Regions from separate parts of the Bradyrhizobium sp. 2S1 genome, predicted to be linked through region 4. Evidence: riboswitches for the same ligand, from Rfam matches in the RefSeq annotation. Region 4 holds a riboswitch; each other region holds the start of a gene.
What was found. A riboswitch is a leader RNA that binds a small molecule or an ion and turns the genes downstream of it on or off. The one in region 4 is predicted to bind cobalamin.

Region 1: it holds a riboswitch for cobalamin, as region 4 does, so the genes downstream of both, HAP54_RS10040 (hypothetical protein) here and HAP54_RS31175 (DUF1636 family protein) in region 4, are expected to answer to the same signal.
Region 2: it holds a riboswitch for cobalamin, as region 4 does, so the genes downstream of both, HAP54_RS16050 (ribonucleoside-diphosphate reductase subunit alpha) here and HAP54_RS31175 (DUF1636 family protein) in region 4, are expected to answer to the same signal.
Region 3: it holds a riboswitch for cobalamin, as region 4 does, so the genes downstream of both, metE (5-methyltetrahydropteroyltriglutamate--homocysteine S-methyltransferase) here and HAP54_RS31175 (DUF1636 family protein) in region 4, are expected to answer to the same signal.

The regions. Positions count from the first base shown of each region.
Region 1 covers NZ_CP147717.1:2,097,536-2,100,563, forward strand. Annotated here, with positions in the region: gene HAP54_RS10030 (ABC transporter ATP-binding protein) at 1-436, opposite strand, end outside; gene HAP54_RS10035 (FecCD family ABC transporter permease) at 433-1,476, opposite strand; cobalamin riboswitch at 1,589-1,786, shown strand; gene HAP54_RS10040 (hypothetical protein) at 1,896-2,207, shown strand; partial or broken gene HAP54_RS10045 (TonB-dependent receptor) at 2,214-3,028, shown strand, end outside.
Region 2 covers NZ_CP147717.1:3,399,697-3,402,724, forward strand. Annotated here, with positions in the region: gene HAP54_RS16050 (ribonucleoside-diphosphate reductase subunit alpha) at 1-1,325, opposite strand, end outside; cobalamin riboswitch at 1,535-1,749, opposite strand; gene HAP54_RS16055 (hypothetical protein) at 2,003-2,206, opposite strand; gene HAP54_RS16060 (hypothetical protein) at 2,433-2,630, shown strand; gene HAP54_RS16065 (IS701 family transposase) at 2,836-3,028, opposite strand, start outside.
Region 3 covers NZ_CP147717.1:10,226,086-10,229,113, reverse strand. Annotated here, with positions in the region: gene metE (5-methyltetrahydropteroyltriglutamate--homocysteine S-methyltransferase) at 1-1,306, opposite strand, end outside; cobalamin riboswitch at 1,410-1,611, opposite strand; partial or broken gene HAP54_RS48590 (epoxyqueuosine reductase QueH) at 1,665-2,338, opposite strand; gene prpB (methylisocitrate lyase) at 2,379-3,028, opposite strand, start outside.
Region 4 covers NZ_CP147717.1:6,630,277-6,633,304, reverse strand. Annotated here, with positions in the region: gene cobN (cobaltochelatase subunit CobN) at 1-579, opposite strand, end outside; gene cobW (cobalamin biosynthesis protein CobW) at 579-1,613, opposite strand; gene HAP54_RS31175 (DUF1636 family protein) at 1,610-1,984, opposite strand; cobalamin riboswitch at 2,078-2,288, opposite strand; gene cobO (cob(I)yrinic acid a,c-diamide adenosyltransferase) at 2,325-2,978, shown strand; gene HAP54_RS31165 (cobyric acid synthase) at 2,987-3,028, shown strand, end outside.

The DNA of each region.
Region 1 (3,028 bases), 4.5 Mb from region 4:
TGCGCTCGCCGCCGGACAGCTCGGTGACACGGCGGTCGCTGAATTCAGTGACGTCGACCGCCTGCATCGCCCGCAGCACGGCCTCGATGTCCGCTGGCGACAACCGCGCCGGATCGGTCGCGCCATGCGGATAGCGGCCGAGCGCGACGATATCGCGCGCCGGCAGCGGCCAATGCACCATGTGCCCCTGCGGCAGATAGGCAAAACGTTTCGCGCGCTCGCGCAGCGATAGCGCCGCCAGCGCATCGCCGCCGATCCGAATCTCGCCGTCGGACGGGATCAATCCGGCGAGCGCGCGCAACAGCGTGGTCTTGCCGGCGCCGTTCGGACCGACCAGCGCGACCAGATGGCCTGATGCCAGCGACAGCGAGACATCGTGCAGCACCTTGCGGCTGCCGAGCGAAGCGCTGAGACCGGTTGCGGACAGCAGCCTCATGCCACGCCTCCACCGAGCGCGCGGCGTTCGCGCATGATCAGATAGAGGAAGAACGGCACCCCGATGATCGAGGTCAGCACGCCGACCTTGATGTCGGAGGTCGAGGCGATGATGCGCACCGCGATATCGGCCGCGAGCAGCAGCGCCGCGCCGGTGAGCGCACTCGGCACCAGCAGCCGCGCCGGATCGTGACCGATCAGGGGACGCATTAGATGCGGCGCGATGAGCCCGATGAAGCCGATCGTGCCTGTCACGGCGACCGCGCCGCCGACGCCGAGCGCAACGCCCGCGATCACGAAGAGCCGCAGCCGCCCGACATCGACGCCGAGGCTCTGCGCGGCCTCCTCGCCGAGCGTCAGAGCGCGGAACGCGTTCGCCTGGCTCAGCAGGATGGCGGCACCCGCGATGATGAAGGGCAGCGCCAGCGCCACATGCTGAAAGCTGCGGTCCTCTAGCGAGCCGAGCAGCCAGAACGCGATCTCCAGCACCACGAAGGGATTGCTGGAGAGGTTCATCACCAGCGCCGTCGCAGCACCGGCAAAGCTCGAGATCGCGAGCCCCGCGAGGATCAGGATCAGCAGCCCGGCATTGCGGCCGGCGACCGCGAGCAGCGCGAACACCGAGCCGAACGCGGCGATGATCGCGACCACCGGCAACGCGTAGGAGCGCACATCGGCCAGGCCGAGCGCGATCACCAGCACCGCGCCGAACGCCGCCGACTGCGGCGCGCCGAACAGCGACGGCGAGGCCAGCGGATTGCGCAGCAGGCCCTGCAGCGCCGCGCCTGACAGCCCGAGAATGCCGCCGATCGCGAACGCGAGAATGGTGCGCGGCAGGCGAATCTCGCGCACGATCACCTGCGCCACGTCGCTGCCGCCGCCGAACAGCGCCTCGATCACCGCGAGCGGCGACAGCCGCACCGGCCCGATGCCGAGCGAGATCACGCACAGCAGGACCACAAGCGCGAGCAGCGCCGCGGTGGCGCCCCATCGGCGCCGCGCGGCGACCTCGGCCGCCAAGGCAAAATCCTGCACGCTCATTGGATCCATGCTCTTACAGCGATCGCCGTGGCAGACAAGCGACACTCGATAAAAACCGTGGCCGTCTGACCGCCGCCCGACTTCCGCCGGATTGACTTTGCTGCCCGGCCGAACCCTAGATGAACATGACGGTTCTTTCATGAGATGAAAAGGGAATGCGGTGCGGGGAAACTTCCCCAAGGCCGCGGCTGCCCCCGCAACTGTATGCGGTGAATCCTTCGTCACAGGCCACTGGGAATCTCGGTCCTGGGAAGGCGACGAAGGGTAACGACCCGCGAGCCAGGAGACCTGCCGTCAGCCGTGGTCACACGCGAAGATGCCGGTCGGGGAGTACAGGCATGAGCTTCACCTGAGGCTGTTAGCACGATGGTGAGACTGGTTCGCGGTGACGTGCCACTGACGTTACCGAGGTCTCGCTTATGTTGTCCTACCCATTCCACCATTGGCGGCGCACGCTGCTGCTCGCGACGACGATGCTCGCGCCTGTATTTATTGTCTCCGCCGCGCGGGCGCAGCAGGCGCCTGCTCCCGATCAGCTACCAGCGATCGAAGTCACCAAGCCGGGCGACCAGAACGTCACGCGCGCCAAGCCGGCTGCGGACGAAGCGCCGGCACCGCGCCGTCCGGCGCCGGGCACCGCAGAGAGCACCAATGTAGGCGGCGGAAGCGGATCGGGCACCACAGGGACAGGCACGGCCACCGGAACGGGCGGCACCAGCGGCGGTCGCTAGTTCGCCGGCATTGTCGGATCGTCCTCGGCCGTGATCACCGCCGACGACATCGCGCATTCGCCGGTGCAGTCGTTGCCGGAAATCCTCGCGCAGGTGCCGGGCGTGCAGCTGCAAACGCTCTATGGCGGGCCGAACGGCGCCAAGACCGCGGTCGACCTGCGCGGCTTCGGGGCATTCGCCACCGACAACACGCTGTTCCTGCTCAATGGCCGCCGGCTCAACGACGTCGACAAGGCCGGCTTCGACCTCACCACGATCCCGCTCGATTCGATCGCGCGCATCGAGATCACGCGCGGCAACAGCGGCGCCGTGCTCTACGGCGACAATGCGGTGGGCGGCGTCGTCAACATCATCACCAAGACCGGCGTCGGCGGTCCGCCGACGACGATGAGAGCCGAGGCGGGATTTGGCTCGTTCAACACCCGCATGGCCGCCGTCTCCGCGGCGCTCAATGCGGGACCGTGGTCCACCTCGTTCTACGGCAACGGCATCAAGTCCGACGGCTACCGCGTCAACAATGCGCTCGACCAGCGCAACGCGGTCGGCAGCGTCAACTACACCACGCCCGACCTCACCGCTTTCCTGACCGTCACGGGCAGCGACCAGAAGCTCGGCCTGCCCGGCGGGCGGCTGGTCGATCCGTCGATCGGGGTGAACGAGCTGCAAACCGACCGCCGGGGCAGCAGTACGCCGTTCGACTATGCCAACCAGCAGACCGCGAGCGTCACCGCCGGCTTCACCAAGACGCTGATCAACGGCGTCGACCTGATCGTCGACGGCGGCTGGCGGCAGCGCGATACCCAAAGCGGCTTCTTCGGCAC
Region 2 (3,028 bases), 3.2 Mb from region 4:
ATGCTGATCGAAGCAGTCGGCGCGATCGCGATCTTCTGGCTGAAGCGCTCCATCACGCCACGTTCCAGGGCATCCGGGCACGGGCCACGCTCGCGAGCAAGGGCGACGGATGCCGCGTCGGCATCACCCCGGATCTTCCGAAACATCTTTAGATTGAATGATTTCGCCAAGCCACTCTCCATTGGAATGCCATTCGCCTGGAGGAACGAGTGGAAGCCCATCACGCCAAGTCCGACGGAGCGCTCGCGCAGGGCGGCGTAGCGGGCCCGCTTCATACCCTCCGGCGCCGTCGTGATGAAGTGGGTGAGCACGTTGTCAAGGAAGCGCATGACGTCCTCGATGAAGCCGGGTTCCTCATTCCATTGGTCCCAGGTCTCGAGGTTGAGCGATGACAGACAGCACACCGCGGTGCGCTCCTCGCCGCGATGGTCGATGCCGGTCGGGAGCGTAATCTCGCTGCACAGGTTGGAGGTCGAGACCTTGAGACCGAGCTCGCGCTGGTGCTTGGGAAGCGCGCGATTCACGGTGTCGATGAACAAGAGATAAGGCTCGCCTGTCTGCAACCGGTTCTCAAGAATGCGTTGCCATAGCTGTCGCGCGTCGATCTCGCGGACGACCTCGTTCGTCTTCGGGCTGCGCAGAGCGAACGCGGTGCCGGCGCCCACGGCACGCATGAACTCGTCGGTGAGGTTGATGCCGTGATGCAGGTTGAGGCTCTTGCGGTTGAAGTCGCCGGACGCCTTGCGGATCTCGAGAAACTCCTCGATCTCGGGATGCTGGATATCGAGATAGACCGCCGCCGAGCCGCGCCGCAACGAGCCCTGGCTGATCGCCAGCGTCAGGCCGTCCATGACGTGGATGAACGGGATGACGCCTGAGCTGACGCCGCCCTTCACCTTCTCTCCGATCGAGCGAACATTGCCCCAGTACGTGCCGATACCGCCCCCGTTGGAGGCAAGCCACACGTTTTCGTCCCAGGTGCCAACGATTCCTTCGAGCGAGTCCGACACCGAGTTAAGGAAGCACGAGATTGGCAGGCCGCGCGTGGTGCCGCCATTGGACAGCACCGGCGTGGCTGGCATGAACCACAGCCGAGACATCGCGTCATAGAGACGTTGGGCGTGCGCAACATCGTCCGCGAAGGCACAGGACACCCGCGCGAACATGTCCTGGATGCTTTCGCCGACGAGCAGATAGCGATCGGTCAGCGTTAGCTTGCCGAACGCGGTCAGCAGGCCGTCGCGCGATCGATCGAGCGTGAGATCGGACGGCTTTGGCAATGGCGCGAGAGGCCGCGGCAGCGGAGCCGATGACGGCGGCGGCACAACACACCGCTGAGGCGCGGCAGACTTTGGCCGCGCCGGCCACGGCCGCACACTCGGCCACTCAATTAGATGACCATGCTGATTGAAATCGTAAGACGGCGACATCGGCAACCCCGCGATGTTAGGGGGTGAAGCCACGCGCACGACTTGCGAGGAGACGGGTCAAACGTCCCAGGCTGCAAGCGACGCACGGGGCACCCCGCCCGAGGACGTTCTATTCTGTCGCGGCAGGTCTCCTGGCTCGCGGGTCGCTGCGGCTGTCGGCCTTCCCGGTGCTGTCGCGGCCAGTGACCATTATGACAACCGCTCGCCGCTTACAGTTGCGGGGGGCAGCCCCGGAATAGCCGTTACCGGCGCACCGGGTTCCCTCTTAGCTTCCATCCTACTAGATGCAGAATGGAAGACCGTGGCAGATCTACATACAGACGCCGCGCGTCGAGATTCGTCAAGGCTTGTGCCAGGGGAGTCGAGACGCAGGACGCCACGTCCGCTCCGGGTCCGGGCCCGCAACGCTCTGTTCGAGCAAATGCCCCCCCCCCTGCTTCGGCCCATTCCGTGAAAAGAGTGGCAGCATTTTGATTTCGATGCTCCGTCGCGATGACGGGTGCCTATGCGAGCCCGCGTTGGATAGGAATCCGTTCGGCGAAGGTTCTGGGCGATGCTGGCGAGGGATAATCTCATGACGCGCAACGTTTGGCTTGCAATTCAAAGCGGTCGAGAATGCGATCGAGCTGCGCCAGCAAGGTGTTGCTCTTCTTGTGGAACTGGCGTGAGGTGCGTCCCTGCCATGATCGTGCGATCTCGGTGGCTTGCCGCGCGCGCCAGATCGAGCACGATAGCTCCACAAATGCTTGTGGTACCACTGAGCCTTCAACGCGCAACAGTCGCCGTCGCGCTTGCTGACGTGGCCAAGTGTTTTGGCGCCATGATTTACCAGAGCTCCGATCGCAGTAATGACCTTGCCGGCACAGCGGTTGTCCTCACTTGCGTGGTCATGGATGAAGCCGCCAAGGAGGCTCGATCTTAGTCAGCTTTTCGCAAGCTGCCCCTGCTAGCATGAAGCGGATAGGTCATCTCGCGGCGACGCCGCTATCCGGGTGTTACGACATGAACGCAGCCGATATTAATGCAACAGCGCCGCAGGTTGGCGCCCCCTCCGATACCGCCGAGAGCGGCGGCGATGACACGCGTGCAGCGCTACTGCGCCGAGCATTCGAAAAGGCTCTCGTTTCCGTCGCCACGCAAGTCATAAGCGATTCCCAGTCGGATATGGATGAGGCCATGAGCGAGCTTGATGATGGGTGAGCCGATGCTCGGCGCCACATAGAGATACAGCCCGCGTGGTGATCGAATCGAAGACGTGCCAAGTGAGACTTGGCACATGCCACCAGTTAGATGCGCATTCAATGATCTCAGATCCGAGCTGCGAGCGGGTCCGCGAATCCGAATGCACCTGGATCTTTTTGGCAGCGGGCTGCTGCGATTTCCTTTTAACGTCCCTAGCCTAGTCCTACTGCGTCACAAACGATGATCTGTCTAGTGGTCGAACTTGATCGCACAACAAGGACATCTCGACAGCGTTCGGACGAGCCCATGTTCGAGGCGCCGTCGCATCGTCGCGATCGAATTTGGAATGTGACGTTGGGTCCGCAGCGGCAAATCCGCGGGGTCTGTAATCTGCGGGAATGCGATCGAGCAGGATC
Region 3 (3,028 bases), 3.6 Mb from region 4:
CGTTCTGGCGCCGGCGCATGGCATCGTCGATCGCCGCCATCCGCTTCGCCACGTCGGCATTGTGAATTTTCGACGACGTCTCGCGCGAGCGAGCCGCGGCGTCCGATGTTGCCAGCGCATCGGCGACCTTGTCACGGCCACCGGCGAGCGCCGTGCCCAGGGTGGCCAGTTCGGCGATCTTCTGCACCGAGAAGGCAAGCCAGCTCTTCACGTCCGGGTCGAGGCTGGTTTCCTGTCCGAGGTCGATCGGGACATGCAGCAGCGAACAGGAGGGGGCGATCTGCACCCGGTCCTGGCCGAGCTTGGCGACCGCCGGTTCCAGCCGCTTCAGCAAGGCGGAAAGATTGGAGCGCCAGATATTGCGACCGTCGATCGCACCGAGCGACAGGGTCATTACCTTCGGTGCGGCGCTGACGATCTTGTCGAGTTGCTCCGGCGCGCGCACAAGGTCGATGTGAAGTCCGGCGACCGGCAGCGATAGCGCGGTATCGGCGTTGTCGCCCAGGCTGCCGAAATAGCTGGCGAGCATGATCTTCAGGCCCGGCACCATTTCCGCCAAGAGCGCGTAAGTCATTTGAAGCGCGCCTTGGGTTTCGCGGTCTGCGTCTAGCACCAGGCACGGTTCGTCGATCTGCACCCATTCGCAGCCTTCGGCGACGAGTTGCTGCAAAAGCTTGACGTAAACCGGCAGCAGGACTGGCAGCAGAGACAGCGGGTTGAGTGCCGCATCCTTGCTCTTGCCAAGCCTAAGGAACGTCACCGGTCCGAGCAGGACGGGCCGGGTCTTGTAACCCAGCGCCTTGGCTTCCCGATATTCGTCGACCGCCTTGGAGGAGGACACCTTGAAGATCTGGCCGGCGCTGAATTCGGGCACCATGTAGTGGTAGTTGGTGTCGAACCACTTCGTCATTTCCTGCGCTGGCACGCCATGCGACGCGCCGTGCGCGTGATGCGAGTGGCCGCAACTGGCATCGTGATCGGAGCCTTGCGCGCCGCGGGCCATCGCAAAATAGGTTGCCAGCGACACATCGCCGCCTTTCCAACCGTACACTTCCGGAATGGCGCCGACCATCACGCTGGTGTCGAGCACCTGATCGTAGAACGAGAAATCGTTTGAGGGGATGACGCTGACGCCGAGCGACTTTTGGCGGGCCCAGTTGGCGGCGCGCAGGCCGACCGCCGTTTCACGCAGGGCTTGTTCGCTGGATTTGCCGGACCAGAAGCTTTCCAGCGCCATCTTGAGTTCGCGGCGCGGTCCGATACGCGGCGTTCCGAGTGTTGCGACGGGAAGTGAAGAAATAGACATGGCTTACCCCGATGTTGGGGGCGCAGGCCACGTGACACGCCTGGACTCCGGGCGAAAGGTGGCGCGAGGAGTCGCAATCGCACCACCGAGACACCCCGCCCGAGTACGTTCTGTTGTCGAGGCAGGTCTCCTGGCTCACGGGTCAGTGCTGTTGTCCGGCCTTCCCGAAGCCCTTTCGGGCCTCAGTGGTTTTGTTGGACAACAACTCGCCGCTTACAGTTGCGGGGGCAGCGCCGGCATTGAACCGGCTTCCCTCTTAGCTCCGGGCCAAACGAGCCCGCAGAACCACGACAGCACAGGAGTTAAGGTCAAGTCCGACCGCAGTCAATGACCGTGATCAAAAACACCCTGGTATTGCTCAATCACCCGTTACCGGCGGCTTGTCCTCAAACTCGTAGAATTGGGTACCGATTTCGATCGGTTCGCGGCCTTGGCGGCGGCGGTGTTGGTTGGTGTCCCGGAGCGAATAGACGCACCCGCAATATTCCTGCTGGTAGAACGCCTCGCGCTTGCTGATCTCGATCATACGGCTGGAGCCGCCGCCCTTGCGCCAGGTATTGTCCCTGACGACAATCCCTCGTAAGGCACGACGGCCCGTTGGCCGCTGTCGCTGATCTTCGCCATGTTCTTCCAGCGCGAGATACCAAGCGAACTCGTCATGACACTAAAGCCGTGTTCTTGCGCATATAGCGCGGTGCGCTCGAAACGCTTGTCAAAGCACATGGAGCACCTGCGCCCGCGCTCCGGATCCCACTCCATGCCCTTGGCGCGGGCGAACCAGTTGTCCTTGTCGTAGTCAGCATCGACGAACAGCACGCCGTGTTTCTCCGCAAAGCGCACGTTCTCATCTTTGCGCAGCAGATACTCGCGTTCGGGATGGATGTTCGGGTTGTAGAAGAAAATCGTGTAGTCGATCCCCGAGGCCAGCATCGCCTCCATGACTTCGCCAGAGCAGGGTGCGCAGCACGAATGCAGCAACACTTTCTTGTGCCCATGCGGCGGCGTGAGGACCGCTCTGACGAAATCGTTCATGGCTTCCGGCTACGCCCGTATAGCGTCTCAGAAACAAGGTCTATTTCGAGCCCATAGCCCGCTGCGGCATCCCTTCGGGAATGATGGTCTGTACGATCGACGCATCCAATGCCTCGTAGTCGTACAATCCAATGGTGGCATACAGCTCAGCGCGAGTTTGCATGTGGTCGACCACCTTATGGGTGCCGCCATCGCGTGCGATCGCTGCGTAAAGCTGCTGTTGCGCCTTGTTGGCAACCCGCAGCGACGAGACCGGCCAGATCACCATCGAATAACCCATCTCCTCGAACTCGGACGCGGTGAAAAAGGGCGTCTTGCCGAACTCAGTCATGTTCGCGAGCAGGGGAACGCCGGGCATCCGCTCGGCGAACGCGCGGAACATCTCGGCGGTGTTGAGCGCTTCCGGGAAAATCGCGTCCGCGCCGGCCTCGATATAGAGCTTGGCTCGCGCGACGGCACCATCGAGCCCTTCGCTGGCGGCGGCGTCGGTTCGGGCAACAATGACGAGATCACGGCGCGCCTTCGCGGCCGCGGCCACCTTGGCCGCCATGTCGTGAGCGTCGGCCAGCTTCTTGTCGTTGAGGTGACCGCATTTCTTCGGGAGAAGCTGATCCTCGATATGAACGGCGCCAGCGCCGGCTTCCTCGAAGGTCCGCACCATGTGCATGACGTTGAGGGCCTCGCCATAGC
Region 4 (3,028 bases):
CGATGCCGGCAACGCTGCGACAACACCGCGCCGCGGATCGTAGACGCCGATCTCCGGCAGATCGATCTCGCCGACGACAGGCCCGGCATAGAGCCCTGACGCCAGCGCCAGTTGCGCGATCACGGCCTGGGCCGCGACAGGCCCCCCCTTGTCGCACAGCACCTTAAGTCGCCGCAGCGTCGAGACCGGCAGGGTGGAAAATTCGTCCAGCCGCAGATCGTCGCGGCCATCCGCCGGCAACACCACCAGGGCGATATCGCGCTCCTTTGCCAGGCGATGCACCGCGGCCAGCCCGTAGGACCAATAGGGCTCACCGCCGATCAGCCGCACCAGGATGCCGCGCGCGTGCGACAGCGTCCGCTCGATATAGGTATCGACCGACAGCGGGTGGCGCAGCTCCGCGAGATTGGCGAGCCGCAGCGACGGCAGCGCGGCGCGGCCCCGCCGCCAGCCGGCCGCGAAGGCAGCGAGATCGCTGTCGGAAAACGACAACACCACGAGATCGGCCGGATCCTGGCCGAGGTCCCTTGGTGTCGCGGTCTCCTCAAGGCCGCGGCTCTCGCGGAAGACGACGTGCATCAGACACCTAGTCGCGCCCTGATCGCAGCTTCATTGATGTCGCCGTGCTCGCCGATCACGACCAGCTTCGACTGCCGCGGCCGTGTGCCCCAGGGCATGTCGAACTGATGCCGCACGCGTTCGCCGACGGACTGCACGAGCAGCCGCATTGGCTTGCCTTCGACTGCGATATAGCCCTTGGCGCGCAGCACGTTCTGCTCGCGGGCCAGCCCCTTGATCGAAGCGACGAGTGCCTCGACATCCGAAACCTCGGGAAGATCGATCACCACGGAGTTGAAATCATTGTGCTCGTGCTCGTCCTCGCCATCGTGGTGCGACGGCCGCGACGCGAGATCATCCTCTGCCGCGGCCTCGAGCCCCAGGATCACGCGCGCATCGACGGCGCCGTCGACGATCGGCAACATCGGAACCTCGCGCGGCATTTCAGCGGCAATCACCGCTTTGGCCGCCTTGATCCCTTCCGCTCCGGCGAGATCGGCCTTGGTCAGCAGCACGATATCGGCACAGGCGATCTGGTCCTCGAACACTTCGGACAGCGGCGTCTCGTGGTCGAGATTGCCGTCGGCCGTACGCTGTGCGTCGACCGCAGCCGGGTCAGGCGCAAAGCGGCCGGCCGCGACCGCCTCGGCATCGGCGAGCGCGATCACGCCATCGACCGTGATCCGCGAGCGGATCTCCGGCCAGTCGAACGCCTTCAGCAGCGGCTTCGGCAGCGCGAGCCCCGACGTCTCGATCACGATGTGATCGGGCCTCACGCTTCGCGCCAGCAACTGCTCCATGGCCGGGATGAAATCGTCGGCGACGGTGCAGCAGATGCAGCCATTGGCGAGCTCGACGATGTTCTCGGCCGGACAATTGGCGTCGGCGCACGACTTCAGGATCTCGCCGTCGACGCCTTCGCTGCCGAACTCGTTGACCAGCACCGCAAGCCTCTTGCCGTTGGCATTGCGGATCAGATGCTGGATCAGCGTCGTCTTGCCGGACCCGAGAAACCCGGTCACGACGGTGACCGGAACCTTGGCGAGCGTGGTCATTCTGCGGCCTCCGGCACGACGGAAAGAGGTGGAATGCGGGCGAGCGATTGCTTGCGGAAGATTTCCGGACGGCTGCGCCACGGCACGATGCCGTCAGGCGCGGCCGCATAGGCGGAGGCACCGGCGATCACATCCCTGGCATTGTCAGCGGACAGGCGGCCATAGACATAGGACCACCGCCCCGGCGCGCTGAGCGCGACCGAGCAGCCTTGGCTACAGGCCGACAGGCATTCGACGGGAACAAGATTGACGTCATCGGGCACGCCGGCCTCAAGAAGCGCGGCATGCAGGCGCGCACCGAGCGCGAGCTCACCTTCCGCCAGCGTCTGGCCGGCGCGGCACGTGATGCAGACATGAAGTGTAACGCTCATCGCCCATCCTGGATTGACAGCGGGAGGCGAAGAGGCACACGAACCGATGTGAATGGGTTCGTTCCCCGTCGCGGAACACCCCGTCCGCCGGTCTCACTACACGTTGCGTTGGCAGGTCTCCCGGCTTGCGGAGCAGGATTTCTCCCTCGATACCCACCTTCCCGATCCCTGAAGGGAATCAGTGGCTTTTGGGCATCTCTCCGGTCACGGTCGCGGGGGCGGCTGCTTTTCAGGCCCACCTTGAGCCCTATCGCATTCCCTCTTCGCCTGTCGTAGGACAGGAACCAACGCGGGCCCACCATTCGTCCGTGGCTCGAACTTGTCAAGCCGAAGGAACGTCATGATTTCTGAAGAAAACGGCGCCGAAGACGAGGTCGTCAGCAGCGAGGTTTCGCTGGATGCGCGCCACGCGACCAAGATGGCGAAAAAAAAGGTTGCCCGCGACAAGATCATGGCGACCAAGAGCGGTGAAAAGGGTCTGATCATCGTTCATACCGGCGCCGGCAAGGGAAAGTCCTCCTCCGCCTTCGGCATGATCGTGCGCTGCGTGGCGCATGGCTTCCCATGCGCCGTGGTGCAGTTCATCAAGGGCGCCTGGGATACCGGCGAGCGCCGCCTGCTCACCGGGCATTTCGGCGAACTCTGTCAATTCCACGCGATGGGCGAAGGCTTTACCTGGGAGACCCAGGATCGCGCGCGCGACATCGCGGCGGCTCAGGCGGGCTGGGAAAAGGCCAAGCAGCTGATCGCAGACCCGAGCTTGCGCATGGTTGTGCTCGACGAGATCAACATCGCGCTGCGCTACGATTATCTCGCCATCGCCGACGTCGTCGACTTCCTGACGACGTCAAAGCCGCCGATGACGCATGTCGTGCTCACCGGACGCAATGCCAAGGAGGAGTTGATCGAGATCGCCGACCTCGTCACCGAGATGACGCTGGTGAAGCATCCGTTCCGCTCCGGCATCAAGGCCCAGCCGGGCGTCGAGTTCTGACAAGCACCATGGCGCGCGCATTGATGATCCAGGGAGCCGGCTCGGACGTG